DNA from 4 places in the Paenibacillus sp. SEL1 genome. Region 1 is predicted to be linked to each of the others. Evidence: predicted binding sites of a transcription regulator. Region 1 holds the regulator's gene; each other region holds the start of a gene.
What was found. The regulator Rex, encoded in region 1, represses fermentation and respiration genes when NADH is low (regulators of the CRP and FNR family bind a similar motif). The targets are predictions, from matches to a motif close to TTGTGAAATATTTCACAA.
Positions count from the first base shown of each region.

Region 1 (8,169 bases):
GATTGGACGGAGCTAGCTGCTCCGCGTAGAGAAGATGACCCGAATCCACTGTCAGGTGTTTCCTTTGAGGAGTACATGGATGATGTGCGGGACAATTTGCGTTCATCCTTGAGCCAATATGAGGAGCGCGAGGCGCAGATACAGATGATTGAGGGTGTAAATCAGGCACTGAGTGAAGACAAGCACCTACTGATCGAAGCAGGTACAGGAACAGGGAAGTCCCTCGGCTATTTGCTCCCATCGCTGTATCACAGTGTGAAAAAAGGACAGCGAGTTATGGTAAGTACACATACGATCAACCTGCAGGAGCAATTACGCGAGCGCGACATTCCGATGCTGACCAAGGTGATTCCGTTTCCGTTCCGGGCTGCTATTTTCAAGGGTCGGGGACATTATTTGTGTCTGCGTAAGTTTGAACATAAAATAAACAGAAGAGACTTCGCGACACCGAAGGAAGATTTAATTACAGCTGCTCAGATGATCGTCTGGTTGACGCTAACAGAAACCGGTGATGATGAAGAACTGAATCTGAGCAACCGTGGTGGAGATTTCTGGGAAACGGTGGCGAGTGATTCAGAGTCCTGTCTTGGTCGTTCTTGCCCATGGTTCCGCAAATGCTATTATCATCGTGCACGCCATGAAGCAGGGATAGCGGATGTTGTTATTACGAATCACTCTAAGTTGTTTACAGACGTCAAAGCTAGTCACCAATTGTTGCCGAGCTATGAACATCTGGTGATTGATGAAGCCCATCACCTGGAGGAAGTAGCTGGTAAGCACCTAGGTATGCATATGAAATATTTCACACTCGTGCATACACTGACGCGACTGTTCAAAGACAGCAAGAATGGACAACTGCCTTCACTTCGTCAACAGTTGGCGAAATCGGGGCACGAGAAGTCGACGGATTGGGCCTCAACCATCGATCAGATGTATCCGCTCGTGTTAGAGGTTAAGGAAACTTGGGACCTGCTAAGCGACAAGCTGTTTGGCATGTTGCCAGAACGAAGCGATGCGACACCAGGTGAAACAGGACAGTTTTCTTCCCGTCTCAAACCTTCAGCCAAGCCTGCAAAGTGGGATCAGGCGGGGGCTTTGGAAAATCAGCTATATGTAACGATGAGTGAAATTTTGCGCAAGGGTGACAAGCTGATGCTGGACGTCAAGGAAGAACATGACGATTATGCGGCGGATAGCCTTATTACAGATATCACGGGTCTGCTCAAGGATCTGACGGGGATTCGAGAAAATTTGCGCTTTTTTATGCGACTCGATGATGAAACAACCGTATACTGGCTCGAAGCGAGTGGGCAATTCCGCAGTAAATCATTACAATTTTATGCGGTGCCCGTCGATGTGAGCCGCCAGTTGAAAGAAATGTTTTTTGACAAAAAAAGAAGCATTATTCTGACGTCTGCTACCTTATCGGTAGATAAGTCGTTTCAGTACATGATCGATCAGCTCGGCTTGCAGGAAGCCGCAGATCAAGAGCGGCTGATGACTTCGCAGCTCCCGTCACCCTTTAATTACAGGGATCAGGTGTTGCTGGTCATTCCACGGGATTTCCCAAGCGTGAAGGGCAGTGTAGGAGATGCACACTTTGTAGATATGCTCGTTAGCTCTCTAGGAGCGACTGCTCAGGCGACGCGGGGGAGAATGCTCGTTCTGTTTACTTCCTATCGGATGCTCCGGCAAGTGTATGAGCCGCTCAAAGAGGCCTTAGCATCCAGCGAAATTACTGTGCTGGGACAAGGTGTGGACAGTGGGAGTCGCAGCAAGCTAACCCGCCGTTTTCAGGAAGCCAAAGCTTCTGTATTGCTGGGAACCAGCAGCTTCTGGGAAGGTGTCGATATTCCGGGGAAGGCTCTGACTTGTCTGGCCATTGTTCGCTTGCCATTTCAACCGCCGAATCACCCGTTGCTGGAGGCAAAAAGCGAGCTGCTCCAGCAGCAGAAGAAGAATCCATTTATGAAGCTGTCTGTACCACAAGCGGTCATTCGCTTCAAACAGGGATTTGGTCGGTTGGTTCGTACAGCGAGCGACCACGGGGTCGTTATCGTTTACGATACGCGTGTGATCGAATCCTATTACGGAAAGCACTTTTTGTACTCGTTACCGGGACCAAAAATGGAGCATATGCCATCGGAGCAAATGGTGCCCCGCATCGCCGAATGGCTCCAATCCGCCCCGGAGACCGAGGCATAACGGACGGACACTAAGTATGTTCGTTACAATTAGGGGGAGCAAGTATGAAATCAGATAAAATTTCAGAGGCTGTCGTACGGAGGTTACCCGTATATTTACGTTATCTGAATGCACTTCACAAACGGGAGGTGGCTACGGTCTCTTCTCAAGAGTTGGGACAGAGGCTAGATTTGAACCCGGCCCAAATCCGTAAGGATCTCGCCTATTTTGGAGATTTTGGTCGGAAGGGTATCGGTTATGATGTTTCTTATCTAATTGAGAAAATACGCCATATCCTGAAAATCGATCAGCAAATTAATGTAGTATTGGTCGGAGCGGGTAATCTGGGGCAAGCCCTTTCGAATTATAACGCTTATTTAAAAGACAATATGAAGATTGTAGCGGTATTTGATGCGTTTCCGGATAAGGTAGGGACCAAGATCAATACATTGGTCGTGCAACCGATGGATGAACTGGAAGCGACTGTGAGAGAAAAAAACATTCGAATCGGGATTATTACCGTACCTGATTTTGAAGCACAGCACGTGGCTGACAGGCTTATTGAGAGCGGAATTGGAGCGATCCTGAACTTTGCACCGACTACTCTCAAGGCACCGGCCAACATTCGGATTCATGCCACAGACTTTACAACTGATTTGCTTAGCCTCGCTTATTATTTGGAGGACGGAAAGGAAGAAACACAATATGACAGTGAATAAATGGATGATTAAAAACGGCTCTTTTGCCGTAAATGGACCAGAAGCTGGGGTAATCCATGGTTTTATGATTGTGGAAGATAGCCGCATTACTTACATTGGCGAGACTTTGCCTTCGGGTGAGGAAGAGACGGAAGCGATCGATGGTAAGGGGCTTTTGTTTTTACCTGGTCTGATTAATACTCATGGTCATGCGGCGATGTCTCTGCTGCGTGGGCATGGAGATGACTTGGCACTTCAAGTATGGCTTCAGGAAAAAATGTGGCCTATGGAAGCCAAGTTTACATCTACGGACGTGTACTGGGGTACGTCGTTGTCTGTGCTGGAAATGCTGAAAGGTGGAACAACGACCTTCCTGGACATGTACGATCATATGGATGAGGTGGCTCGTGTGGCTGAAGAGTCAGGTATTCGTGCAAGTCTGATGCGTGGAGCAATTGGACTATGTTCGGAGGAAGAACAGCGAATCAAGCTGGCTGAGGCCGTGACTTTTGCACGTAACTGGCATGGTAAAGCAGACGGGCGTATTACAACGATGATGTCACCGCATGCGCCATACACCTGTCCACCTGCGTTTATTGAAAAATTCGTACAAGCTGCGCATGATCTGGATTTGCCGCTGCATACGCACATGTCTGAGACGATCGCCGAAGTGGAGCAAAACGTACGTGACTACGGTTTGCGTCCAGTTGCACACTTGGATAAGCTTGGCTTTTTCTCCCGTCCTTCGCTTGTTGCGCATGGCGTTCATTTGAATGACGAAGAAATAGCTTTACTGGCTGAACGTGGTGTAGCGGTTTCGCACAACCCAGGTAGCAACTTGAAGCTGGCAAGTGGTGTGGCAAGAGTGCCTGAATTGCTGCGTGCAGGGGTTACCGTTTCTCTCGGAACGGATGGTCCTGCCAGTAATAATAACCTGGATATGTTCGAGGAAATGCGTCTGGCAGCACTTATTCACAAGGGTGTATCTGGTGACCCTACGGCAGTTCCTGCGAGTGAAGCGCTGCGTCTGGCAACAGAATACGGTGCAAAGTCAATTGGTTTAAAAGAAGTAGGAGCGTTGGCAGCAGGCAACAAGGCTGACTTTATCGCGCTGGATCTGAATCAGGCACATTTCTTGCCGCGTACAGATCTTATTTCCCATGCGGTATACTCAGCAAGCGCCAAAGACGTGGTTCACGTATGGGTAGACGGTCGTCAGGTTGTGAAAAACGGCGAATGCCTGACTATGGACGAGGAACGCATCAAACATGAGGCACAAGCCGCCTTTGAAGGGCTGCTGTCGCGCTAATTCAGGTGTCACATCCCCTTAGAGAGGAAGCACGGGTTTGAAAAATAAGAAAAAGTGGATAGCGGTCGCCATTTTGGCCGTAATACTGATCCTGGTCAGCATTTTCTGGTATTATTCCTATGTTACTCAAGACCAGGTGGCTGAGAAAAATGCCGCTATCATTAAGGCCAAGCAATCAGGTGGTCTAGTTAGCACGACTCAAACATGGAAGTCTGTGTGGGATCAGGTATATTGGGTGGTTCAAGGGAAAAATGCACAGAATGAAAATATAATGGTGTGGGTTCCTTTTCAAAAAGTGGAAGGACAACCTAACGTACCTGCCGCAGATAATAGCGGTGTTCACACCGAACTGCTGAAGAATGGAGTCGATGAGCAAAAAATGACGGCAATAATTCAGCAGCAGCTTCCAGGTGTAAAAATTGTAAGGCTTCAGCCGAGTGTGTTCAATGGCGAATATGTGTGGCAGTTGTTTTACGATGATGGAAGTCATCATTACTACAGCTTTTATCGTTTCTTAGATGGGGTAGCGACGGGTGTAAAATATACTTTGCCCAATAACTAGCTGGTTGAGGATTAGCAGATGTGGAATGAATGACTAGTAAATAATTGAAAGCTTAAGAAAAAGACGTAAATGCGATGAAATTCGTATTTACGTCTTTTAGTCTTGCTATGCCGTATAATGGGCTGAAAACCAGTGAAGCATCTTTACCTATCCATCTTCTCTCCTAGGGCAAATTCATCTTTATGGCGGACAGTACGGAGTGGAGGATTTGAATCTGGAGAAGCGGAGCGTTCGCCTTGCCGCCGGATTTTCTCCGTAAGAATATAATCGAGAAAAATCGGGTGGCAACAGCGATCGTAAGATCAAATCCTACGCTCAGCGTCTCGCCTCCACCTTAACCAAAGATTTTGCCTCATCACAACTCCTCCACACATTGCCTTCGATATTAGATATACGTTATGATATACTATATTTTATAAGTGATAGACAAAAATGATAGAAAAAAGAATTGCTGATCGCTGTAAGATCATGCAATTTGGTTGTTTGTTGACATTCGTCCCGTTTCTTCTGTGTTTTACATTTTGAGAGGAGGATGTTGTTTGAAATTGCGTGCAGTTCCTATCGTTGTGGCGGCAGTTTTGGCAGCTTTGCTGCTATTTGGGGGATGGTTCATTTACCGTCAGGTTACAATGCAAAGCCCTCTGGAAAAACTGGTTTCTCAATATCCAGGCGTGACAAGCGCTCAAATAGATATTAAACAGGATCAGGTTGTATTGAAACTAGATCTCAAACCGCAGGCGGATGTGGCCGGATTAGTCGATGTGGTTAAGCAAAAAGGACAAACCATCATTGGCAGCCGTACCATTAAGCTGGATATTGAAGATCGTTCCAATTCAGCACTAAATCAATGGTGGTCTGAGGCTATGTTTCCTGTAGCCGAAGCGATGGAAAATAAAAAGTATACTCAAATTTCATCTACAGTTGAGCAGATGAAAAAGAAAAAGACGGGTATCAAAGCTGATACCGACATGGATTCGAACAATGTCTATATCCGACTCAGCGAAGGTAAAGCGACCAAGTTTATCGTTTTGCCACGTCAATCTCAGCAAATGGGGGTATGGCCTAATGCCTAGATGGATCAAGGAAACATTAATCGGCATAGTGCCGGTGACTATTATATTTCTCGTTTTTATTGGGGTGAATATTATCCCTCTTCTAGTTGCTGGCGTGATGCTCAGCGGCTTGTTAATGCTCATGCATGCGCGTGGCGGCTTGGCCGTAGGTGCTGGGCAAGAACGTAAACGCAAAAAAAATGGTCCGGACAAGCTGACTTTTGAGGAAATCGGTGGGCAGGAAAGCGCTAAACAGGAGTTGCGTGAGGCCCTGGACTTTTTGAATCGACATGATGAAATTTCCAAGTTTGGTATCCGTCCATTAAAAGGTGTTCTGCTCACAGGTCCTCCGGGAACAGGGAAAACACTGATGGCGAAAGCAGCCGCACACTATACTAATTCTGTATTTGTTGCAGCCTCAGGTAGTGAATTTGTTGAAATGTACGTTGGTGTTGGCGCGGGTCGTGTCCGTGAGTTGTTTCGGGAGGCACGTACTCGTGCAGCCAAGGAAAAGAAGGAAAATGCGATTATTTTTATTGACGAGATCGACGTAATTGGTGGTAAACGTGAGGGTGGACAGCAACGAGAATATGATCAGACTTTGAATCAGTTGCTGACAGAAATGGATGGCATTTATTCGGCAGATACACCGCGGATTTTGATCATTGCAGCAACAAACCGTAAAGAAATGCTGGACAGCGCTTTAACGCGTCCAGGGCGTTTTGACCGTCATATTCAAGTGGATTTGCCTGACAAGAAGGGCCGTCTTCATATTCTTAAAATTCATGCCAAAAACAAACCGATTCAGGAAGATGCGAATCTGGACAAAATTGCTGAGGAATCTTACGGGTTTTCCGGCGCACAGCTGGAGAGCGTGATGAATGAAGCGGCAATCTATGCGATGAGACAGGATCACAAAATGATTGCGCAGAAGCATCTGTCGATGGCAATTGACAAAGTAATGATGGGTGAAAAGACAGACCGAGAATCGACGTTGGAAGAGAAAAAACGTGTAGCGATTCATGAACTAGGACATGCTATTATGGCCGAAATTGTTCGTCCCGGTAGCGTAAGCCAGGTAGCACTTAGCCCACGTGGAAAAGCGCTTGGCTATGTGCGCCACAATCCACAGCAAGAGCATTATTTATACACCAAGCAGTTCCTGGAGGAGCAGATCATGATCTCACTCGCAGGGGCTACGGCGGAAGAAATGTACTATGGCGGTCGCAGTACCGGCTCAAGTAATGATTTTGAGCAGGCGCTGAATATCGTCCATACGATGATGACTTCCGGTTTGACTTCACTTGGCATTATTAACATGGAAATGGTAACCAAAGAAGAACTTATGCGGGAAAATGGCGAGATTATGGCTGACCTGCATACCCGAACTTTGGAGTTGCTGGAAAAGCATCGTCCTGTGTTCGACAACTCACTTGACATCCTGATGAAGGAAGAAACTCTGTCTGGAGATCAATTTAGATGTCAATTTAGTGAAAATGCTTTATTACCAGCATAATTTTTTATGCTGGTTATTTTTTTTTACTTTTAGTCCGTGCTAAGATATTATTATCTATTGGGACATAAACATGTATTTTTCGACAAAGAAGGATACAATATATGAGAGTGACCAGGAAAGGGTGGAGTAAAGAATCATGCAATTTAAAAAAATCGGCGTCATCGGCGGCGGCACCATGGGACAGGGGATTTCTGAAATGCTCGCGTCCAAAGGAATCGATGTGCTGCTGGTAGAGCAGACACCAGAGAAACTAGACTACGCCTACAATATGATTGAAACGAGTCTGGACAAACAACTGGAAAAGTGGGCAATTACTCAAGCTGAGAAAAAATTGATCTTATCCCGTATTCAAAAAGTAATCCATTTGGCGGAGCTCGGCAGCTGCGATATGGTCATTGAGACTATTACAGAGAATCTGGACGAGAAGAAAGCAGTGTTCCAAGAGCTAGACTATGTGTGTCCAAGCAATATTATTCTTGCAAGTAATACATCCACGCTGAGCCTGACCGAGCTTGCTAGCTCGACCAAGTATCCTGAGCGTGTTATTGGTATGCACTTTATTTATCCAGTATCCCGTATTGATCTTGTAGAAATTATTCGTGGTTTGAAAACTTCGGACGATACATTTGAACACACTAAAATGTTCGTGGAAGAAATAGTGGAGAAAAAAGGAGTCATGATTTATGAATCTCCTGGATTCGTAACAAGCCGGATTATCTGTCTGCTGATTAACGAAGCGGCCCATGTACTTCAAGAGGGCGTGGCTTCCGCTGAAGATATCGATGACGCTATGCGAATCGGCTATAGCTTCCAAAGCGGTCCTTTGGAAATGGCTGACCGCTTTGGTC
Region 1 is NZ_CM137723.1:5,358,859-5,367,027, reverse strand. It holds gene dinG (ATP-dependent DNA helicase DinG) at 1-2,205, shown strand, start outside; gene ACYCSE_RS24535 (redox-sensing transcriptional repressor Rex) at 2,250-2,903, shown strand; gene ACYCSE_RS24530 (amidohydrolase) at 2,890-4,191, shown strand; gene ACYCSE_RS24525 (cell wall elongation regulator TseB-like domain-containing protein) at 4,229-4,753, shown strand; gene ACYCSE_RS24520 (hypothetical protein) at 5,293-5,826, shown strand; gene ACYCSE_RS24515 (AAA family ATPase) at 5,819-7,321, shown strand; gene ACYCSE_RS24510 (3-hydroxyacyl-CoA dehydrogenase family protein) at 7,458-8,169, shown strand, end outside.

Region 2 (8,169 bases), 2.7 Mb from region 1:
TTGTGCGCACTCAGAATATACTTTTGAAATGCCAGCCCATAGTTGCCGTTCGTCAGATCCGGGCTAATCTCATGGCGTATTTTAGTAAGCCTGTCATCATCCAGATACCGTTCTGCCTTATAAAATCCGGCCAAGTACACCTCTCTATTTCTCATATCCATCGTTAAAATGACCGCGTTCCCATGAGATCTGTCATACCCAGGGCCATGGTCATCATAAAAGTCCTGCGTCATTTTCATAACATCCATATTGTCGGGATTGAGAGTAGTATAAATAATAATGTCCGTTTCTCTTTCCGCTCCGTATTGATTAGCCATAGTGTTCAACACATCATACTCTTCCTGATTGAGCAGACCCGCTTCATCATAAATCAATGGCTTCATTTCTGTCGTTGCTGGTTCGCCCTTCATTTCCATAGGAACTGCCAGAAAAACAGCAAAGAACAACAAGACGGCTATAATGGCTCTATGCTTTTTCAATAGAATTCCCCTCCCATCATCAGCCAAGTGATTAATCTTAATGAGAAGAGAGTAATGCCGAAAATTCCTGCAAACCAAGCTGTCACTTTGAACTTGCTGATCGGAGGCTTACCGACTACCTTGCCCGTCTGTCCGTTCATAGCAAACGTATGCTCCAATTGATTGTAGTCATAGTGTATGACCCATACCGGGAGTAGAACATAATCCGCTTGTTTTAATGTAGTATCAATTTGCTTTTCCGTATAACTCACGGACGTATACTCCGACACCGTAGAATGAATATAAGCATCAATATATTCCTTCACTTTCTCTTTAACTCGCGGGAAGAGCTCTTCTTCGTTATAACTGTACTTCTCCGCAATATAACCTGCTAGATATGGCGTTTTAAAGGGTTTTAGCTGATCGTATGGAAAAGGCTCCAATTTATCCATCAGCTCGTCGTTCATTTTCTCCGCAGCATCAATCGGAACCTTTACATAATTCAAACGGATTTTCCGATATACATCAAAATGCTTCGTTTCCGTATATTCGTAGTCTCCGCTCGTATAGGTTCTCACTTGGGTACCTTCACCTTGAACCTCAATTTTATTATGTAATTCATATAACCAGAAGGGCACATACATCCCGGTTATTCCCTTGATTCGGTCTGCCATCATGAACCGGTTCGGCGTCAGACGGCCGTTCTTGCACCATTTTTTGAAAGCAACTATGGCCTCTTCCTTACTGATTGAAAAAGGAATAACCTGCGCCGGAGCCAGCTTCCCGGTCAGTCGGTCTCCAAGAACCACGGCAGAACCACAAAAGCTGCACACCGTTGCACTCGTCTCCACTTCGGTCATAATCACTGCTCCGCAGTTATTACAATGATACTCATGGGCCTCATCTTCTGAAAAAATACGATTTATCAGAGGATCAGGAATAGATTCAATATTGTCCTCTCTTCCGCAACTATGACAGGATAACATCCCTGTCTCACCGTCAAAGACCATGCCGCTGCCGCAGTTGGGGCATTTGTATTCGATAACCGGCATCTGCTCACCTCTTCATGTAGATACTGTTATGATTCCTTATAAAGCATCCAGGTCGTCCTTCGTTCCTGCCCGAAGCTCGGCTATAGCCATCGCTTCATCATACGCTCTGTTCACCTGCTCTTCCATAACTTCGAAAGCGGAATTATTGCTGCCTATAGAATTCAAGGTTTGCTGTGCTTTGGCAACCGCCATCTTCCCTTTAAGTTCAGCGTGCCGCGCTTCTAGTTGCCCCATATCGGACACCAACTTCTCCTGCATTTGTTTCATATTTACGGCGTTTGTCGAAGCTAAATCATAGGATGTTTGTAATTGTTCCAATTTCTCCGCCTGCAAACCTTTTCTCTCCAGAAACTTTCGAGCTTCCTCTTCATTACCAGCTTCCACAGACTTACTGGCATAATGCTGGAGCTTTTTGATCTCGGCTTTGCATTCATCCAGTGCTCTTTTCGTCCTTCTCTCATCAGCCAACACTGAAGCCGTCTCCGCTTTCACCTTGCCTAGATCACTGTTCAAATTCCGCATATAATCGTCAATGGTTTTCTCCGAATCTCCCACCTTATCCATTAAGGCGTTAACATTCATTTTCATAATATCCCTAAACCTTGACAAAATCCCCATGATGACCTCCTTCGAAAGGACTACATTCCACCATATCATACATCAAATCCGGTAAAAAATGTTCCCCAGCCATATATACTGGCCCATCGATCACTTTCAGATGTGTGTTCGTTTTATTATAAAAGCAAAGGGTCCAAAAACCCGCGACAGATTTTTGAACCCTTCTATTATGGTTCCTGATTATAGTTCTTCATAGGACTTGGGGTCCTGCCCCCATATCCGTCCATCCTCACTGCTAAATGCCGAAATCACGTTCATTTCCTCTGGAGACAACTCAAAATCAAAAATATCTAGATTCTCCGTTTGGTGTTTTAAAGAAGAGGCCTTAGGGATCGGGATTGCTCCAAGTTGGATATGCCAACGTAAAATCGCTTGTGTAGTCGTTTTATCATGAGCAGCAGCAATTTTCCCAATCTCTTCATTCTCCAGCATGCTGTGACCGCGACCCAAGGGGCTCCATGATTCCGTCACGATGCCCTGTTCAGCATCTTTTGCACGCTGCTGTTCCTGATTAAATAATGGATGCAATTCAACTTGATTTAAGCTCGGCGTGACACCTGTTTCCCGAATTAAACGTTCATTATGCTCGGGCAAGAAATTGCAGACCCCAATGGAACGGATATAGCCCCTTTTCTTCGCCTCAATTAACGCCTGCCAGGCTTCAACATATCGATCAATTTGGGGATTCGGCCAATGGATCAGATAAAGATCATAATAGTCCAGGCCTCCTCTATATAATGACTCTTCGATCGTTACAATGGCTTCTTGGTAAGCATGTCGGCGACCCGGTAGTTTGGAGCAAATCAACAATTCTTCTCTGGGAACAGAGCTCTGCTGGACCGCTTTCCCAACAGCACCCTCATTTTCATAGTTGAACGCTGTGTCGATCAGACGGTAACCTGCATCAATCGCGCCGGTAATCGCCTTGACTCCATCTGCACCCTTAATTCCAGCAGTCCCAAATCCAATGACGGGCACTTTAATGCCATCATTCAATACCTTCTCCGGAATTTGTTGGTTCATAATTACAGCCTCCTTTATTATTCTCATATACCATAACACCTCTTCAAAGCTCCGGCAAAATATAGCAATCCATTCCGTCCCCTATATATGTATATACCCACTAGCTCGTAACTTCCCTACCAAGTTCTCTTTGTGCTAAATCAAAAAGCGCCTGATCCCCATTGAAATCATACTTGAAGTCAAGGGGGCAGGCACTTGTACCACTACCAAATCATATATTCCACTTCATGCTTGATGGCTTGGTTGTCCAACACAAAGTTGAAGTGTCTGTATTTTTATTTCAAGCCATTCCATACCCAGTTCTCTACCTCTGGTAGGTCAATACCCTCTTCGCGAATGAATTGATGATGTTTCTTAATCGTAGCATCCATTTCATCTACAATGTTGGTGTACTTCCCAGCGTCAGGTAAGTTGAGAACAGCTTCCTTCACTAAGTCAAAACGATCCATTTGATTCAATACACGCATATCAAATGGTGTCGTAATATCGCCATTCTCACGGTAACCATGTACATGCAAGTTATGATTGTGACGATCAAAGAACAGATCTTTGATCAGACCTTCGTAACCATGGAAAGCGAAAACAACGGGCTTGTCTTTTGTGAAAAAATGATCAAACTCGGCGTCGGATAATCCACGCGGGTCTAGTTTTTGACTTCTCAGTTTCAGCAAATCTACCACGTTGATGTACCGAATCTTCAAGTCAGGCAGTTTTTCATGCAAAATAGAAATTGCAGCTAAACTTTCAATCGTTGGCTCTGTACCAGCAGAAGCAATGACAAGTTCAGGTTCTCCACCTTGATCTGTACTTGCCCAGTCAATGATCTTCAACCCTTTATCCACCAATTCTTTCGCTTCATCAGCAGTAAACCATTGTGGACGTGGGTGTTTAGACGAAACAATCAAGTTGATCTTTTGACGGTCGTTTAAAATGGTGTCGAAAACAGCCAACAATGAATTGGCATCAGCTGGCAGATACTCCCGAATAAATTCTGGTTTTTTATCAGCCAAATGACCTAACAAACCTGGATCTTGGTGTGTATACCCATTATGATCCTGTTGGAACACTGTTGAAGTTGCTACGACATTCAGTGATGGGATATCTGCACGCCATCCTTGATCCGTTGCTTTACGCAGCCACTTAAAGTGCTGGGTGATCATCGAGTCAACCACACGCAGGAAGGCTTCGTAACTTGCAAAGAAACCATGGCGACCTGTTAATACATAACCTTCCAGCAATCCTTCAGCTTGGTGTTCGGATAATTGAGAATCAATTACACGGCCATAGGATGATAAGAATTCATCATTAGGTTCAATAACTTGGTCCATCCATTGGCGTTTGGTTACTTCAAAAACAGGAGCCAAGCGATTAGACATCGTTTCATCCGGTCCAAAGATTCTGAAATTACGATTTTCTTCATTTAAAAGAACCACATCTTTAACGTATTTCCCTAAAACCGACATATCTTGCGCAATCACTTTACCAGGTACGGAATTATCCAGCGCATAGTTACGGAAATCCGGTAATTTCAAGTCTTTAATGAGGTTACCCGCATTCGCAACAGGGTTCATTCCCATGCGTTTATCGCCTGTAGGCAAAATTTCAGCAAGCTCAGAGTTTAAACGACCGTTTTCGTCGAACAATTCCTCTGGTCTATAGCTATTCAGCCATTCTAACAAAGCAGGTGCGTGCTGCATATTTTTTTGATCAACCGGAATTGGAACCTGATGGGCACGGAATGAATTTTCATTCGGCACGTTGTCCCATTCCTTCGGACCCGTCCAGCCTTTAGGTGAACGGAATACAATCATCGGCCACGCCGGACGAGTAAGGTCATTATTTTCACGCGCATTCTTTTGAATAGCTTCAATCTTCTCGATGGCCGTATCCAATACTTTCGCCATTTCTGGATGCATGTGATCCGGATTTTCACCTTCAACAAAGAACGGCTCCCAACCCAAACCTTTAAAGTATGAGGTCAATTCTTCTTTTGATTGACGAGACATAATCGTTGGGTTACTAATCTTAAAGCCATTCAAGTGCAAGATTGGTAGCACTGCACCATCTGTGATGGGGTTGATAAATCGGTTAGAGAACCACGAAGCGGCTAATGGGCCTGTTTCAGCTTCACCATCACCAATAACAACAGCTGAAATCAGATCAGGATTATCCAGAATGGCACCTACACCATGAGAAAGGGAGTAGCCTAATTCTCCACCTTCATGGATAGATCCAGGTGTTTCAGGAGCAGCATGTGAAGCAATACCGCCAGGGAAAGAGAATTGTTTGAACAATTTCTTCATACCTGAGATATCTTGTGTAATTTGCGGATAGATTTCAGTGTAGCTTCCATCCAGATAAGAATTTGAAACCATAACCTGGCCGCCGTGACCAGGACCTTCAATGTAAAGCATGCTCAAATCATATTTATTAATAACACGATTTAGATGTGCATAAATAAAGTTTTGGCCCGGAATTGTGCCCCAGTGTCCAATAGGCTTAACCTTCACATCTGAATCTTTTAAAGGCTCTCTCAACAAAGGATTATCTTTTAAATACAGCTGACCTACCGAAATGTAGTTCGTTGCACGCCAATATGCATCAAGTTTTTCTAAATATGTTTTAGATGAATAATCTGCTAACACGGGTGATAACGACATGGTGTCCACTCCCTAAGTAGTTTTGTTTGTAATTTATTTCCGGAAATTTCATCTACATGTACATCATAACGCTACGCTGATTAAATTCAACCTTTTTCACAAGTGATACGGTCCAATTTTGTGAAATTTTGAACATACTATGAAATATAAATTAAAAAGACAGTAAAAAAGCTCTTACATTAAAATATATAGAAGTATAAACCAATAAAATTTGCAATAAACGAGGTAATAGCAGGCTCCAATCCTTTTCTCAAAACCATAAAAAAAAGACCGGAGAATTCTCCAGTCTTATCATTAGTGAACCGATACAAAGGTGTTAAATTTCAAATATTTGTAATGAAATCGCATATGAGAAAACTCAAATGGCGTACCGTTATCTAAAAAGAACACACCTTCCATAATACCTACAGGCTCATTTTCATTTAAATGTAGTAGCTTTTGATCATTCTCTTGAGACGGTTCTGCAAAAATGGATAAAAAAGATTTGGTGACAGCCAAGTTCCGTGAGTCTTCCAAATAATTAAAAATGGACCCCTCGATAATGGTCTGATTTAAATTCTGGACAATTTTAATGGGGATATAGCCCGTTTCAATCATAAAAGGATCATCATCAAACAGACGTAAGCGAACAATTTTGTAAACAAAATCATGAGTCTCCAAGAACAAATCGCGCTGTAACTCTTCTGTTGGCGGAATGACCTCAAAACTCAGTACTTTGATTTTCGGCTTTTTACCATGCATTTGAAAATTATCAGTGACCCCTAGATTAGAGCCTTCGTAGTTAAAGATAGATTCATTTCTTATGTATAATGGATTAATAAATGTCCCGGAACCTTGTTTTTTGAAAATGATTCCGACATTCTCCATTTTAGTCAGAGCACGTTTAATTGAACTACGACTAACCTGGTAAGTCTCACTAAGACTACGTTCATCTGGCAATCTCATATCTGCAAACTTTCCAGCAAAAATTTTCATCTTGAGATCGTCAATAATTTGCTTATAGACAAATTGTGTCATATAGTACTCCTCTTTCAGGTCTTCTATAACTCTATATAGTTTACCATAACTTGCCCATTTCATCTCATGTTTGTTTCTGTATGCTGAGTGGGCTTTCAGCGGATCGGAAGCTTCCTTGCTTTTACTTTACATCTCTATGCATAATACCATGATTACACATACATAACACCACTGAACGTACCTGCAAAACAACAGAAGATACAGAACCCCCACCTTAATATCGGTAATAAGACCAAGCCTGTTTCGAACCTGGAGGGATGTTTGACTAGACCAGGCTAAAATCCTTGAATACATTGTTATTATTTATCTTGTTCAAGCGTTTTCTAATAAAAATGGTGGGGGGGAGATCATATTGGCTATCCGCTACAGCATCATCATTCCAACCTATAATCGAGCCCAGCAATTGTTGCTTACACTCGCTTCATTTGAGACACAAACCTATCCAAAGCAACTATTCGAAGTCATTGTAGCTGATGACGGTTCTACAGACGGAACAAAAGAAATGGTCGAAGGCTTCAAAGCATCCTATCCTCTTATCTATGTGTCACATCAGGAACAACGCGGTCGATCTGCCGTTCGAAATTTGGGACTGCGCCGTGCAAAAGGGCTGTACATCATCTTCTGCGACGCTGACTTTGTAGTATTACCGGAATTCATTAGGATCGTGAGCCGTTATCACCATAAATATCCCAAGTCCGTGCTTTCAGGCATTCCTCACTCGTGGGACGATGCTTTTACCCATTATTACCCTGACTTTTCCCCTGAAGAAAAAGAACAATGTCGCAACATACTTACGCAGTCCAACTTATGGAATGCTGACTATGAAGCAGCGAACGAAATTACTCCGATCATAACCCCAGAAGATATCCTTCACCAAACGGGTGCACTGTCTAAAGTAGTTAGTCCCACAAGGGTTCCTCCCAATACGCAGAAACAATTTGCCTCAACGGACGTAGCCCCCTGGATGCTGCTAGTTACTCGTTGTGTAGCCATCAGACGCAGTCACTTGATTCGTATTAGAGGTTTCAATGAACGGTTTGTGCTGTATGGACTCGAAGACTGGGACCTTGGCTATAGACTACATCGCTTGAAAATCCCTTTTTATTGCATCAAAGAGGTGGTCGGATATCATCAGGAACATCCAACCTATCTTAGAGGTAACGTGTTAAATACGGAAAATCTGAGAATCATGTATGAAACCTACGGATTCAATGACTCCTCGTTAAATTTATTCGCCCTTATCCCTCCATCCGAGGATTTTGAGACCTACAAAAATACATTGCGGGTATTGCGCAGGGGATTCCGCTCTAGGTTAACACGCTCATCAGCCATGTTGTTGAG
Region 2 is NZ_CM137723.1:2,250,045-2,258,213, reverse strand. It holds gene ACYCSE_RS10380 (TPM domain-containing protein) at 1-479, opposite strand, end outside; gene ACYCSE_RS10375 (TFIIB-type zinc ribbon-containing protein) at 476-1,510, opposite strand; gene ACYCSE_RS10370 (PspA/IM30 family protein) at 1,547-2,128, opposite strand; gene ACYCSE_RS10365 (aldo/keto reductase) at 2,309-3,151, opposite strand; gene ACYCSE_RS10360 (phosphoketolase family protein) at 3,427-5,811, opposite strand; gene ACYCSE_RS10355 (GntR family transcriptional regulator) at 6,106-6,828, opposite strand; gene ACYCSE_RS10350 (glycosyltransferase) at 7,181-8,169, shown strand, end outside.
Region 2: the regulator Rex is predicted to act here: its motif matches at 5,930-5,947, upstream of ACYCSE_RS10360 (phosphoketolase family protein).

Region 3 (8,169 bases), 830 kb from region 1:
GTAGATAAAAACGGTAAAAAGCACCCTGAGCTTGCACCGGATGTGGTGAATAACTCTTGGGGCGGCGGACCTGGCCTGGATGAATGGTATCGTCCAGTCACCAAGGCGTGGAGAGCGGCTCAGATTTTCCCTGAGTTCTCCGCAGGCAACACAACATTGTCCAATCCGGGCGGACCTGGGTCTGTAGCCAATCCGGCAAATCTGCCGGAAGCCTATGCGACAGGAGCCACGGACATTAACAACAAGCTGGCTAGCTTCTCGCTGCGCGGTCCTTCTCCTTATGGCGAAGTGAAGCCTGAAATTTCGGCTCCTGGTGTCAACATCCGTTCTTCTGTACCGGGCGGAGTGTATGAGGGGGGATGGAACGGTACCTCCATGGCAGGCCCGCATACTGCTGGATTAGCGGCATTACTGCTTCAGGCCAAGCCATCTTTGACTGTGGATCAACTGGAGGATGTTATTTCAAAAACAGCGACGCCGCTGACAGATAGCCAGTATCGGACTTCACCGAACAATGGTTACGGATATGGTCTGATCGACGCGCTTGCTGCGGTGAACTCCGTACTTAAGTGAGGATTTTGCAAAAATCCCATAAGCGACTTCCAATGAACAAGATATAGAGCGAAAGATAGGATTAAGAAAGACCCCCGAAAATCCCTTTGAGCGGCTCGTACAGAGATTGCATACACCTGTTAACCGTGTAATGCACTATTACGTAGCCGCAAAAAAGGGGTTTTCGTACATAAAAGAATATAAAAGTCATAGAATTTCAAGAAAAATGCAAAAAAATGACTTGTATATCTGTTTTGATAACTTTATACTATTCCATAATATATGATTATATATCAATTTTTAATATAAACTGTAATGATATAACATGTTTTTCTTCGAAGTTCTCCTGCTTTTTCTCCTTGGTTTCTACTGAATTTCATCGCTTCCTATTGGGATAGTAAACTCACCTATGAAGTACCACCACCTATGAACAGCCAAATATTTTTGTGCCTCTATATTCTATGAAGGAGGTGGTCGCCAACCACATCGTGTTGCGCAACCCGTGTGTTTGATGTGTAAGGTATGAGGTCTTACTCTGTACAGGTTATTCCAGAAACATTAAACCTAGTAAAAGGAGTGGAGAAGTAATTGATTAAACCTAAACGATTCAAGAAACCACTATCTATCGGACTATCTTTGCTCATGGCCTTTTCCTTTGTTCAACCTGCTTTGGCGAATAACACACCGGATGGCTCCAAGCTGGAGCTGAAATCCGCCTCGCACAAGGTCACGACCGCGAAGGTGTCCCCGAAACTGACCAAACAGTTTGAGGAGAATAACTATGTTACCTATCTGGTCAAATTAAAAGAACAGGTAGACACCAACAAGGTTTCTAAAAATGCACTCCAAAAGGCCTCACTTGAGAAAATAACACCTTCCGCTGCCAAAATGGCTGCGCGCAGCCATGTGATCAGTTCTCTGCGTGAAACGGCTTCAAGAACCCAATATGGGCTTGAAAATTATTTGGATAAGCAATCAGAGAGCGGCGGAGTGAAGGAATATAAAAGCTTTTTTATTGTGAATGCATTGGCTGTAACAAGCACCAAGGAGGTGCTGGATCATATTTCGCAGCTGCCTGAGGTCGATAAAGTCTTGCCGAATGAAACGCGTTATCTGCAAAAGGTGACGGTTGACAAGCAAGCAGAGGGAGCAAATGCCAAAACGGCTGAAACAGCTGAAACAGCCACAGCAGCAACGGCGAAGTCTGCAACGGTAGAGAAGGCTGTTGAGCTGGAGAAGGACGATGGCAAAACATCGGCTAAGCCTGGCAATGCAGGTAAGAACGCTGTAGACCCATCTACGGTGGAATGGAACATATCCCATATTAACGCACCACAAGTGTGGGAAAAGGGAATTGACGGAACCGGAATCGTGGTTGCCAATCTGGATACAGGTGTAGATTATACACATCCGGCCCTTCATCGCAAATGGCGGGGGCTGGACGCGGCAGGCAATGTCGTGAATCCCGAGCTGAGCTGGTACGATCCGCATAGTCATGCGACGCTTCCGGTCGATCAGGAAGACGATTCCCATGGTACACATACGATGGGCACGATGGTCGGCTCTGAGGAAAACGGAACGAATCGAGTTGGCGTTGCACCTGGTGCGAAGTGGATTGCGGTTCGGATTTTTAATCCGGAAACGACGGATGCGATTATACTGGATGGCGGTCAATGGCTGCTTGCGCCAAAAGATGCCCAAGGGAATCTTCATCCCGAGCTTGCTCCAGACGTAGTGAACAACTCGTGGGGAGGCGGACCGGGTCTTGATGAATGGTTCCGGCCTGTGGTTCAGGCATGGCGGGATGCTCAAATCTTCCCCGAATTCTCCGCAGGTAATACCTCTCTTTCCAATCCGGGCGGACCTGCCTCGGTAGCCAATCCGGCAAACTATCCGGAATCCTTCGCTACTGGAGCCACGGATAGCAATGATAATCTGGCCAGCTTCTCATTGTTAGGACCATCACCCTATGGTGAGGTGAAGCCAGAAGTTTCCGCACCGGGTGTTAATATCCGGTCATCTGTCGCTGGTGGCGCCTATAAAGGCGGGTATAACGGTACTTCCATGGCGGGACCTCATGTTGCGGGCCTTGCAGCTCTGTTGCTGCAAGCGAATCATTCGCTTACCGTAGATCAGCTTGAGGAAATTTTGATGAACACAGCTACACCGCGCACGGACAGCACATATCCTACTTCGCCAAATAATGGCTACGGACATGGTGTCATTAATGCGCTGGATGCAGTCGGTTCGGTCATGCAAGGTCTGGGCTCCGTGTCTGGTAAAGTTGTAACGGGTGGCGACGATCTGGAAGCACCTGTTCTCGAGCATACACCGCCCGCAGCGGCATTCGAGGGTATTGATATACCTCTGACTGCTCATGTAACGGATGATGTCGGCGTGACAGCCGTTGAGGCCTTTGCCAAAACAGCAGGTACGTCAAACTATGTATATATTCCGTTGGAACGGACCTCCGGCGACAGCAAAGATGGTACATATCAAGCGTCTATCCCGACTTTTTTGGTGGACAGCGCTGGTCTGGAATACTATATTCGTGTAAATGATTATGGTAATAATGGATTTGAAACTGAAGTATACAAGGTTAAAATCTCCAAAGGTGTAAAACCAGGCTACACACAAGACTTCGAAAAAGACATTGCCGGTATTAATATCGGTGGACAGGGCAGTGTTTGGAAATGGGGAACTCCGACAAGCGGCCCTAAAAGCGCACATTCGGGTACAAAGGTCATCGCGACTAATCTCGAAGGCCAATATCAGGCCAACTCCAACAGTTATTTTATGGCCCCTCCGATTGATCTGACCGAGAGCTCAAAAGGGGCACTGGTCAGCTTCAAGCATTGGTACGATCTTGAAAACAATTCTGATTTCGGCAAAGTGTACGTAGCAACCACAAACAATCAGAATGCGTTTGAGCAGGTATTATCGTTTACCGGCACCAGCAATGGCTGGAAAACACAATATCTTGATTTGCGGGCATTCGCGGGTCAAAAGGTATACCTCCTGTTCAACTTTACGAGTGACAATACGGTTGTGAAAGATGGCTGGTATATTGACGATCTGTCGATTCAGGAGCCAGACACCGTTGCACCTGCTGCGCCGAGCAATTTGACTGCTGAAGCAGATACTGTGGGCAACGTCACACTGGCCTGGAATGCTTCCTCCGATGAGGATGTAAAGCAGTACAAGGTGTATCGTTCTACCCAATCAGGCAAAAATTATACTTCCATCGGTACAACCTCAGCACTGACACTCACAGATACCATCACGGTCGGTGGAGCGACCTATCATTATGCAGTGGCGGCTGAGGATTATAGTGGCAATGAAGGAATCAAGTCGAATGAGGCTTCTCTGAGAGTAGACGTGCCAGATACGCTGTATAGCGATCATTTTGACGGCAGCTCGGATAATGGCTGGACTTATTCCGGTACCAAGGATGAATGGGAACGCGGCATTCCCAAGGAAGTAGGACCAGAAAACGCAGCGTCCAGACCCAATGTGTGGGCAACCGATCTTGATAGCAATTATGAGAACGGAGCTGAATTTTCGCTGGTTTCTCCCAAAATTAATTTGCAGGCTGTACGCAACGCAACACTGACCTTCAATCACTGGTTTGAAATTGAGGCCGGCTATGATTACGGTTATGTGGAAGTGTCCAAAAACAATGGTGACACGTGGAGCGAGCTGGGCAAATTCTCTCACAACACGAATGGGAAAAAGTGGAGTCCAGTTTACTACAATCTGGATAGCTACACCGGCAATGAGATTCAAATTCGCTTCCGTTTGAAATCGGATAACAGTGTGAACAAGAACGGCTGGTACATTGACGATTTCCGTGTGCTGGGCATTCCAGCTGCGACAGTGACCAAGGACATCGTACCTGAGTCGAATATCAAGCTGGAAAAAGCGGAAGAACAATTCCCGCTGTACAAAATTACAAGCACTGAAAAGAGTGAATTCCAGGAGAAAGTGAAGCCGGCAGAAACAACGGTGGATAGTGGACGTGTCGGGCTCGACAGTCTTCCAGCCAGCGCTACGGTTACGGTATTGGAAACCGGACGTTCGGTGAAAACGGATCCGACCACAGGCAAATACAGCTTCACTCATGTAGCGGGCGACTATACGCTGAAGGCTGAAGCCTATGGTTATGTGCCTCAAACGAAAGCAGTCACGATTGAGAATAACAAAGTCATCAGAGCAAACTTTAGTCTTCAGGCCGTACCTCACGGTACGATTCACGGGGTCATTACCGACAAGCAATCCGGTGAACCGATCCAAAAAGCGAAAGTGTTGGTGCTGGAGGATGCGCGTATTGCTCCGGTAGAGACGAATGAGGCTGGAGAATTTACGCTGGACGTGCTGGAAGGAACATACACATTGTCCATTTCAGCTGAGAATTATTATAGTGACAGTGTATCCGTTACTGCTCCTGCGAACGGTAGTGTGGAAGCGAATGTCACGTTGAAACCTTTCATCGGGTTCCAGGGAGGCATTGCCTACGATGACGGGACAGGAGAAAATGCTAGAGCCTTTAACGCGGCAGGCAATTCATGGGCAGTCAGAATGACGCCTGAGTCGGAAGTGGCTCAAGTGACAGGAGCATCGCTTTTGTTCTGGAACTCTGCCTTCCCGAATCCGGGAGGAACGGCATTCCAATATTCTATCTATGACGCCTCCGGTGCGGCAGGAGCACCTGGACGATTATTAGCTGGTCCATTCGACGGGACTGCCGTAAGGGATGAGACACAATGGACGACGGTGCAGCTTCCAGAGCCGGTGACGGTTCAAGGTGACTTCTACATCGTATATACACAGTCTGCTGTAGGCACACAGTCGCCAGGTCTTGCTACAGATGAGAGTGGCCCGAATGCACTTCGCAGCTGGCAAGGTGTAAGCGGAGCATGGAGCCAATCACCTGAGGAGGAAGGGAACTACATGATCCGGGCTATCGTCAGATATCCGGTGAATGCTCCAACGATTATGACTCCTACGAAGGCTACGTATACGCAGGAAGAGTCGATTACCGTAACAGGAACTTCCCCGGCAGAAGGAGCCGATATTCAGCTCTTTAACGGTAAGGAACTGGCTGGCACAACGAAAGTGAAGGATCGCCAGTTCAGTTTGTCGGTTGATCTTCAGCCAGGTGCTAATCCGCTAAGTGTCCAAGCAGCGGTATACGGCAAAATAACGGATCGTTCCGAACCGGTGGTCGTGACACTTGACCAGACTAAACCGGGTCTGATCCTGACTTCGCCAGATGAAGGAGCCCGTACGAATGCGGGTGTCGTGAGCGTCACCGGTACGGTGTATGACGAATTCCTCACCGATTTGACGATTAACGGCGAGCCAGCCGAATTTGGAAGTGACGGCAGCTTTAACAAGCGATTGCTTATCAACGAAGGCGAAAATCAAATTACGGTGACGGCCAAGGATCTTGCCGAAAACGAAACAACCGTTACGCGCTCGGTGTATGTCGATACAGCTCTGCCGAAGCTTGAAAACATTAGCCCTGCGGAGGATGTGCGTATTACTCCAGGGCAGCCGGTACGAGTATCCTTTGACAGTGCATCCGGTTTGGAGGCGTCCTTCCATGTGGAGCTGCCTTTCAACCTGTCCACTTTGGGCCGCAACGATATTCCATTAAATGAAACTTCGTCAGGCCACTATGAAGGTACTTATTTCACTACATCTTCTCTGAATCTGGAAGGCGGAGTCATCGTGATCCGGGTAAGGGATGCAGCGGGAAATGAAGTGGAGACGGAGGCGCCGGGAAAATTATATGTAACCAATGGTGGAGGACAGAACCCTGATCCGAATCCACCTACATCCAATGAAAAGCCAGTAGCCATTATTCAGGCTAATGAATCAGCTAAGAAGAACAAAAATGTACAATTTAACGCCAAAGCTTCCCGTGATGTAGATGGTGAAATCGTCAGCTACAGCTGGAATTTTGGCGATGGCGATACGGCAGTCGGTTCCAAGGTGAAGCATAAATTCACCACAGCTGGAACGTATACCGTAGAGCTAACGGTGACGGATAATGACGGCGCAAGCGGTAAGACTGTGCATACGATCACGATCCGTTAACAGCCAGTAGGAAAGGGAAGGCTTCTTTTAGAATAGCAATGAAGGCCCACAGCAAGCCACGGTTTATAGAGGCTGCTGTGGGCCATTTTTAATTGTCGAGCCGTTCAGGAAGCGATACAATGAATAATGCTCATAAAGTGAATCGTTTCACAATAATATTTTTAGCAGGAGAGGATTATATGATTCATTTGCAAAAAGAAAGCGGACGTATCCGTCTTGTGCTGGATGCCTATTTTATGGGGGAAGATATCATTGTACTCATTTCTGGCGGTGATCAGCCGCATTTGGGAACGATTACAGCAGGGGCCAGGCTCGAGCCGATTCAAAATGTGCAATTACAAAACCATAAGGAATTTTATATTACCGAAGAAATTGCAGTTCGCTTGCGAAAAGAGTTTGCGGGCAATTTTGCCATTTGCTGCGGGGCACATTTGGATCATGCAACCAAGGACGAAATCCGAGTGCTGACAGATATGGCTATACAACTGGGAAAAGATCTCATAGGAGAACTCAAGCAAGCACGCTAGTAGCAACCTTTTTAAGTGAACTCCTGAAAGAGCAGATTGCGATAGGGATACTTGCTAAAGGGATACTTAAAAAGCAATGCAAAGCCATCATCCTCAATTTGTACGGATTTCAGCGCAGAGGATGGAATTAAACTACGGATCATGACATGAACTGCACGCTGGTCTTGTCTGTTGATCGCTTTAGCTAAGGCAGAAGCAAAACATGGATTGCGTGCCAATTCGCGATACAGCGGAAAAACGGCTTTTGCGATGGCGCGATGAACCCTCGGCTCAAACGTAAACTGCACAGTCCCTGGTGGAATCGTCGTTCCATTCGTATAATAGAGCATCGGTGGCTGAGCTAAAAAGGAAATAAAGTAGCCGATGCCATTCGTGCCTAAGCCTTGTTTAGCGGCAAATGGCGCTACTGAGCAGAGAAGGGATTTCATCCGATCCAAATTGCCCTGAACGACAGCTCGTGACCATTGGACGGCAAAAGCACGTCGGGTTGCAATAGCTTTGTAAAAGGGCAGCATGGCAGCGGATATTTTCCTAAGTGTTTCTGCATTTAAACGTTGGTGAGGCGAGCCCTTTCTACGGGATGTTGCACGATATAGCATAGCTCCGACCTCCTTGGCAGGATGCTCTCATGGAGCGCAATTGATCTGTAACAGGTAAAATACTGTATGCCCGGTTACCTCAAAAAGTGCTAATATCGCTATGTTTCTTCTTTTTAACGTTCTAATTTAAAAAATTGAAATAAGTACTGTCCTGATTTGTAAGATTGTGGTACCCTAGAACTTATATAATTGCTATTTTTCGTATTGGAGTTGAATTTAACAGATGAGTGATTTGTACAAGGAGCCTCGATCTTCCGATCCTTTTCAGGAGACGAACGATTATAACGCCCCATTTAACCCGCCCCCAGTAGTTCCACCTACGAATAGTAAAGCTGTTGCCTCGATGGTGCTTGGGATTTTATCTGTGGTCATTCCCTATCTCGGGTTGA
Region 3 is NZ_CM137723.1:428,016-436,184, reverse strand. It holds gene ACYCSE_RS02000 (S8 family serine peptidase) at 1-573, shown strand, start outside; gene ACYCSE_RS01995 (S8 family serine peptidase) at 1,141-6,654, shown strand; gene lpdD (prenylated flavin chaperone LpdD) at 6,834-7,181, shown strand; gene ACYCSE_RS01985 (hypothetical protein) at 7,193-7,780, opposite strand; gene ACYCSE_RS01980 (DUF4190 domain-containing protein) at 8,004-8,169, shown strand, end outside.
Region 3: the regulator Rex is predicted to act here: its motif matches at 6,790-6,807, upstream of lpdD (prenylated flavin chaperone LpdD).

Region 4 (8,169 bases), 2.0 Mb from region 1:
CATAATGCGATTCGCCGAATTTAAAAGATCACAGCTCCGAGGAGCTGTGATCTTTTTTTGAATTTTTTGAGGGAATATTGGATGATATGCACTGTATGATATAGGAAATAAACCAGTTAACACTTGATAATGATTATCAATATCTTTATTATATAAAGATAGAATGAAGTTTTGATGAAAGTCGTGCGTTAAGCCCGTGACTATATATATTGGATAAGGGAAAGGGATGATTCCAAATGTTTCGTCTGAAAACGGCAAATCTGGATATTGCTTATGAAGATCGATTGATTGTAGAAGATCTGAACGTAGAAATACCGCAAGGGAAAATCACAGCCTTGGTGGGCGCAAATGGTTCTGGCAAGTCCACCATTCTGAAGACGATGGCTCGCATCATGAATCCTAAGGGCGGCAGTGTTCTGCTTGACGGTAAATCCATTCATAAGCAATCCACCCGGGAAGTAGCTAAGCAGCTGGCTATTTTGCCACAAAATCCGACTGCACCGGAAGGATTAACTGTGACGGAACTGGTATCTTACGGACGTTTTCCCTATCAAAAAGGTTTTGGTTCTATGAAAGCGGAAGATCGCAAAATGGTGGAGTGGGCCATTCAAGTAACGGGAATGAGCGAGTTCCACGATCGTCCGATTGATCAGCTTTCTGGCGGTCAGCGTCAGCGTGCCTGGATTGCTATGGCGCTTGCGCAGGATACGGATATTTTATTTCTGGATGAGCCGACGACATTTTTAGATATGGCACATCAACTGGAAGTGCTGCATTTGCTAGAGTATCTAAATACTTCGGAGAAGCGTACCATTGTTATGGTCGTGCATGATTTAAACCATGCCGCCCGGTATGCTCAGCATATGATTGCAATCAAAAAGGGGAAGGCCGAGGCGGTAGGAACTCCAACAGAGGTTATGTCCCCTGATGTGCTGCGTGAGGTGTTCGGGATTGAGGCGGATATTGTAACAGATCCTCGTACGGGTGTACCGCTCTGTCTTCCGTATGCTTTGGCTGGACAGCCTGCGGTGAGCCAAGCAGTAAAAGAAATGAATGTGGAAGATAAGAAACTCATAGGTTCTGTTGCTGAGCGACGTGATGCTAGAGCACAAGTAGCGGCAAGAGGTTAAAGAGGACATACCATGAAACCACTGGATTACGATCAGCTTGAGCAACTAGCGAAAATAGTGAGAGTCACGCCGGAGGATGCAGTATATTCCGGGCCAGTGGCCGAATGGCTTGAACCAGAGAAGATCCGTTCTGTGATGGAGTATTACGGCGATCTTCTGCGTGCTGAAGACGATTTAACCGCAGCCGTTTATTTTGTGAACCAGTTGCGTGGTCTCGTGTTTGCACAGCATTTTATGGTGTCACTGTGTGAACGCCGTTTGGATCTGTCCGTATCTAATCTCAGATTTCATATTTGTTATGAAGGTCAATATCCCTCTATTAGCATCCAGGTCATCGATCTCACAGAGCTGGACAATACGCGGAACAATGGGGATGACCATTCTTCCGAACAGGCTCAGCAAGTGTTACGTGACTTTTACAGTTTGCAGATGCGGCCCATAATGGAGGCAATAGCTGCAGTGGGAAGCGCATCTATTGGGCAAATGTGGGGACAGTTTCCGTTGACATTGCTGTATTTTAAGGATAGAGTACAGCCATCGTTGACTGATCCTCAGGATGTGGAGCGCTTTGAACAAGATTATATTTATGTGACACGTGAGCTGAAGGGAGAGGTATTCGGACGTAAAAGAAATCCGTTTACGATTCGTCTCATTGAATTGGACAATCCTTACCGCCCCGGTGAAAATACCTACATGAAACCGTCCTGTTGCCAATATTACAAGACAGGTGGAGGCCAGCGGTATTGTTATGCTTGCCCAAAAATGTCCGCTTCCGAACGTGAAGCACGCAGACTCGAAGTGATGGCATCACGGTAAAGGATCTGCGGATGTTGGCATGTCCGCCACGTTTTGGTTAAAATAGGTTATGTAACCTAAACCAAGCGACACGAAGGAGGATACTGTATGTCTGTCTATTCACATAATGCCGTAACACCAGCGAATCAGGAGGTTTCTCTGGATACTTACACCGGTAAGGTGCTGGTTATTGCGAATACCGCCAGTAAATGTGGCCTTACCCCGCAATATGGGGATTTGCAAAAGCTTTATGATGAATATAAGGATCGGGGATTAGTTGTATTAGGCTTTCCTTGCAACCAATTTGGCGGTCAGGAGCCGGGCAGCAGCGAGGAAGCGGCTGAATTTTGCCAACTGAATTACGGGGTTAGTTTCCCGGTATTCGCCAAAGTGGACGTCAACGGACCGGATACAGCGCCTCTGTTTGAATATTTGAAAAAGCAACAGCCTGGAGAACAGGAAGATGGAACAATTCAGTGGAATTTCACGAAATTCATTGTGAATCGTGAAGGTGTACCTGTGGGTCGTTTTGAACCGAAGGAGTCACCAGAAGCGATGAAAGCAGCCATTGAGCAATTGTTATAGTAGCTTTGCCTTAACTCCAAAGTATATGTTTAAAAAGGTCTGATTTCCTGCGTGTCTCCGGGAAACGGACCTTTTTTTGTTCTCTACATGTGCATTTGTTTAAGGGGGGCGCATCATGTGAAAGTCGATTCCAAGGGCATAATCAGGGGGCTTACAGGGAAAACTGAATGGAGCAAAAAAATATTTCAGCAAACCGTTGATTTTGTATATCCTTTCTTTTTTAAATGTGGACAAATTGTGAATATCACGAAAAGCTATTGTAATGTGAAAAATATCACACTATAATAAGCGCATGAAGTGAAATAAATCACAAACGCAAACGAGCTGTTTACGTGAAACTATTCACAATTATTATACATTTTATGCCCACACACCAAGGAGGAATTTTACATGAAAGTAGCAGTTATCGGATGTACACACGCAGGCACGGCAGCTATCGTCAACACAGCTAAATGTTATCCAGATGCAGAAATTACCGTTTACGAGCGTAATGATAATATTTCATTTTTATCTTGTGGTATTGCCCTGTATGTAGGTGGTGTCGTTAAAGATCCACACGGCCTGTTTTATTCGTCTCCAGATCAACTGTCTGACTTGGGTGTAGTGACCAAGATGCTTCACGAGGTAACGAGTGTGGATACGGCAGGCAAGACGCTGCATGCACGTAATCTCCAAACAGGTGAAGAATTTACAGACACATTTGATAAATTGATTGTGACCACAGGATCATGGCCCATTATTCCAAAGCTGGAGGGCATTGAACTTGATCATATTTTGCTCTGTAAAAACTATAATCATTCCAATGATATCATTGAGAAAGCCCAGCACGTACAGAACATTACAGTCGTCGGGGCTGGATACATTGGTGTTGAACTGGTAGAAGCTTTCCAAATGAACGGTAAAAACGTAACGCTGATCGACAGTGCTGATCGTATATTGAATAAGTATTTGGACCATGAGTATACAGACCGAATTGAAAGTTCCCTGAAGGAACATGGCATTAAGCTGGTACTTGGCGAAACGGTGAGTCGTTTTGAGGGTACGAACGGTAAGGTGAGTAAAGTCGTGACCTCTAAAGGAGAATATGAAACAGAGCTTGTTATTCTCTGCATCGGTTTCCGACCTCAAACGGATCTGCTCAAAGGTCAGGTAGATATGTTGCCTAACGGTGCGATCATTGTGGATAACTATATGCAAAGTAGCTGCCCGGACGTGTTTGCAGCAGGTGATAGTTGTGCAATCCGCTATAATCCGACAGGTAAAACGGCTTATATCCCTTTGGCAACCAACGCAGTTCGTATGGGTACGCTGGTAGCACGTAATCTGGTACAACCAACGATTGCCTACATGGGAACCCAAGGAACTTCGGGTATCAAAATTTACGAAGACAATATCGCAGGAACAGGCTTGACGGAAGCGGCGGCAACGGACGAAGGCATGACTGTAGAAGCTGTAACCATTGAGGACAGCTACCGGCCTGAATTTATGCCAACCTCCGAAAAGGTATTACTGAAAGTGGTATATGAGCAGGAGACACGAAGAATTTTGGGGGCTCAAATTATGTCGAAGGTGGATTTGACTCAATCCATTAACACACTATCCGTAGCCATTCAAAATCATATGACCATTGACCAGTTGGCCTTTGTCGATTTCTTCTTCCAGCCGCATTATAACAAGCCTTGGAATTTCCTGAATGCAGCAGGCTTGCAAGCATTGCCTACAATATCCGAACGGAACCCAGTTACTGTATAATTAGATTTGTCTGTGACATTGTTCATAAGTTTGTCAACAATCTGAGACGTACGGACGAATCCTTATAGTACAATATAGAGTAGCATAAGGATTAGGGGGTAAGTAGCTTATGGATTTGTTTTATATCCTTTTTCTTGTAGTCGTGGCCCTGGTAGGCCTCGGTGGAGTTATTTGGTTCTTGAGAGCAGTTGAAAAGGAAGAATACAACTAAATGTAAAGCGCGTAGTAGCGCAGTAGATGTAATAATACAGAAAGACAGTCCTTTTTCCAAGGGCTGTTTTTTTTATAGTTGAGAAAGTGATTTTTTTCACAAACATAATCACTGATTTTAAATAAAATATGAAAGAAGAATATTTTAGTAAAAAGATATTAAAGGAGCGGGGACATATGGCGAGCTATAAACCGGGGCAAATTGCTGAAAAGACGGTGGAAACAGGAGTGGCCAAGGCGAACAACCCGTGGACTGTGGCGGTGGTACTGGGATTTTTGGCAGGTGCATTTATTGCACTCGGTTTTTTGCTGGATATACGTGTTATTGCAAGTGCGCCTAAAGAATGGGGAAGCATTGCCACCTTTATTGGAGCTGCGGTGTTCCCCGTAGGTCTGGTATTAGTTTTGATCGCCGGCGGAGAATTGCTGACCGGCAATATGATGGCGGTCCCTTTGGCGAGATGGGCAGGACGGATTAAGACAGGAGCCTTGCTTCGTAACTTGGCGATTATTACGCTCAGTAATTTTGCAGGTGCGTTATTCGTTGCATTTTTCTTTGGGCATGTGCTGGGTTTGACAGAAACGGGCCCTTATCTGGACAAAGTGGTGGATATGGCAGGACATAAGCTACATGAAAGCTTTTTGCAGTCTTTTATATCGGGTATAGGATGTAACTGGCTCGTAGCACTGGCTGTATGGCTGGCATATAGCACAGACTCTATCGGTGGCAAAATCATGGGGATTTGGTTCCCGACAATGGCCTTTGTCGCTATTGGATTTCAGCACGTTGTTGCCAATATGTTTCTCATTCCGGCGGCTATTTTTGCAGGTCACTTTTCGTGGGCAGATTATGTTATGAACTTCATTCCGGTCTGGCTGGGGAATTTGGTAGGAGGTAGCCTGTTTGTGGCTGGAGCCTACTGGTTGGCCTATTTGAAAAAGCCTCAAACCAACGCACTTCCAGCGAATGAATCTCCAACTACTTCTTCGGTTGCACATCAAATCCGTTGAGTGATCCTGCTTAATTACGGTACTTTAAACAGCAATGAACAAAGCAAATCCGCCATGACAGGCCCGGGGGAACGAAACCTGTCATGGCGGATTTTTTTGGGAGTGGTCCATGATTTGGCATGGAGGATGAGTGTGCTCTCGTCCCATAATGCCTTGATCTCTTTTACCCTCGGTAAGATATGATGAAACAGGATGTCGGAAAAAAATTATGATTCTTAAAAAATCCGGTTTGCTCTATGCAGCAGACGGATTTTTTTAATATTTTGGAGAGCGGCTGTGTGGGGAAATCCTTCTCTTGCCATAGGCCAAAGCTGTGGATATGATAAGATCAGTGTAATTTTTGGAAACGGTAACGGAAAGGAGCATCAACACTATGGATCATCGTAATAGCGCGCCTCCTGAGGCCACGCTTCAACAAGACTTACAAAGGGGGCAGCGGATGACGGAGCAGCAGGATGGTATTTTTCCGGCTGTATGCCCGTTAGATTGCCCGGATACGTGTGGGCTCCTGCTTCACAAGGAAAATGGAAAGATAGTCAAGGTGACTGGGAACCCGGATCATCCTATTACCAAAGGGGCTATTTGTAACAAAGTTCGCAATATGACGGAGCGGGTATATGATCCTGATCGGGTGCTCTATCCGTTGAAACGTATAGGCCCCAAAGGAGAAGGAAAATTTGAACGTATTAGCTGGGAGGAGGCAGTCGATACCATTACAGGTCGGTTCAAGGAGCTGATACGTATGGACGGACCGGAATCTATTCTCCCCTACAGCTTTTATGGCAATATGGGCGTATTGAGTGTGGATGGAATGGACCGCCGATTTTTTAATGCGCTGGGTTCAAGCCAACTGGATCAGACGATATGTAGCGTGGCAGGGAATGAAGGCTGGGCGTCCGTTATGGGTTTTAAGGGCGGCACCAGCCCGGAGGACACGGAGGATGCAGACCTCATTATTGTGTGGGGTGGAAATGTCATTAGCACCAACATGCATCAGGTCGTTTTGGCTGAGAAAGCACGTAAAAAAGGTGCTAAGGTAGTCGTTATTGACGTTCATCGCAACCGGACGGCGCAATGGGCGGATTGGTTCATTCCGTTATATCCGGGGACGGATACGGCGCTCGCGCTGGGTGTTATGAATGTGCTGTTCGCTCAGGGACTGACGGACGACGAGTTTTTACATCGCTACACGGTAGGCCATGAGGAACTGCGCGAGCATGTTAAGACATATACACCAGAGCGAGTTTCGCGGATTACCGGCGTACCGGAAGCGGATATCATCCGTTTGGCGGAAATGTACGGAACTGCGCGAGCAGCGTATATCAATATCGGCAATGGGCTTCAGCATCATGATAATGGCGGTATGAACGTACGTGCGGTTACATGCTTGCCTGCGCTCACTGGACAATGGCTGAAGCACGGCGGGGGAGCGTCACGCTCTAATGGCGCTTATGGCAAGTTTAACGGCGCCAATCTGGCGCGTCCTGATCTGCGACAGAATCCGGATGCACGGGTGATCAACATGAACCGGATCGGAGAAGCGCTGCTACAGAAGGAACAGCCGATTAAGGCGTTATTCGTATACTGCAGTAACCCGGTAGTTGTAGCCCCCGATTCGGAACGGGTGACTGAAGGATTTGGACGAGAGGATTTGTTCACAGTCGTTCATGACCTGTTTCTTACGGATACGGCCCGTTATGCCGATATTGTGCTGCCTGCAGCGTCTTCCTTTGAAGGTACAGACCTATATAAATCCTACTGGCATCACTATGTTCAGATGCAGGAACCCGTCATTGCTCCGCTCGGGGAAAGCAAAAGCAATTATGAGCTGTTTAGCCTGCTCGGACGGGCTATGGGCTTTGACGAAGCTGCCTTTACGGAAAGTGAAGAGGACATGATAGTGGGCGCGCTTGATAATCCAACGAACCCTTATCTCAACGGTGTAACTTTGGAAGCCTTAAAGAAGTCACCTTTTGTAAAGCTCGATATGACGCCAAAGGCTACTTATTTGGATCGTTTAACCACGCCTTCAGGCAAGATTGAGTTGTATTCGGAAAAAATGAAACAAGCAGATCTGCCCGCGATGCCTTCTTATGTGCCGCTGATTGAAGGGTACGACGGAGAGCATCGACCGCAAGCGGACGAGCGATATCCATTAATGTTTATTTCACCGCCAAACCATAATTTTCTGAATTCTACTTTCGCTAACTTGCCCAAGCATCAGCGACTGGAGCGGGAGCCCTTGCTACAAATTCACCCGGAGGATGCTCAGACAAGGGACATCGCGGATGGGGACCCGGTTACCGTATGGAATGATCGAGGGACGTATGAGCTGAAAGCGAAAGTCACTGATCTAATGCTGCCCGGTACAGTGATTAGTCAGGGATTATGGTGGGAAGGCAAAGGACGCAGACAGCGTGCCAATGTGTTAACCTCTGATCGGCTGTCGGATATGGGACAGGGGGCTACTTTCTTCTCAACGGTGGTGAATGTGAAGCGCCAATGAGATAATGCCTTTTATGGCGTCAGATGCAAAAGGAGAAACAAAAGATATGAAATGGTTGGAGTCTTATCCGAAAGAAGTGAAAGTGTTTCTCGTTGCTAGTCTGATTAATTCCGCTGGAAGTTCCCTGATGTGGCCGTTGGTTAGCATGTATGTGTTTGACGAGCTAAACCGTAGTATGGG
Region 4 is NZ_CM137723.1:1,561,916-1,570,084, reverse strand. It holds gene ACYCSE_RS07175 (LLM class flavin-dependent oxidoreductase) at 1-5, shown strand, start outside; gene ACYCSE_RS07170 (ABC transporter ATP-binding protein) at 237-1,130, shown strand; gene ACYCSE_RS07165 (hypothetical protein) at 1,143-1,946, shown strand; gene ACYCSE_RS07160 (glutathione peroxidase) at 2,034-2,510, shown strand; gene ACYCSE_RS07155 (FAD-dependent oxidoreductase) at 2,901-4,262, shown strand; gene ACYCSE_RS07150 (formate/nitrite transporter family protein) at 4,650-5,483, shown strand; gene ACYCSE_RS07145 (molybdopterin-containing oxidoreductase family protein) at 5,857-7,989, shown strand; gene ACYCSE_RS07140 (MFS transporter) at 8,036-8,169, shown strand, end outside.
Region 4: the regulator Rex is predicted to act here: its motif matches at 4,558-4,575, upstream of ACYCSE_RS07150 (formate/nitrite transporter family protein).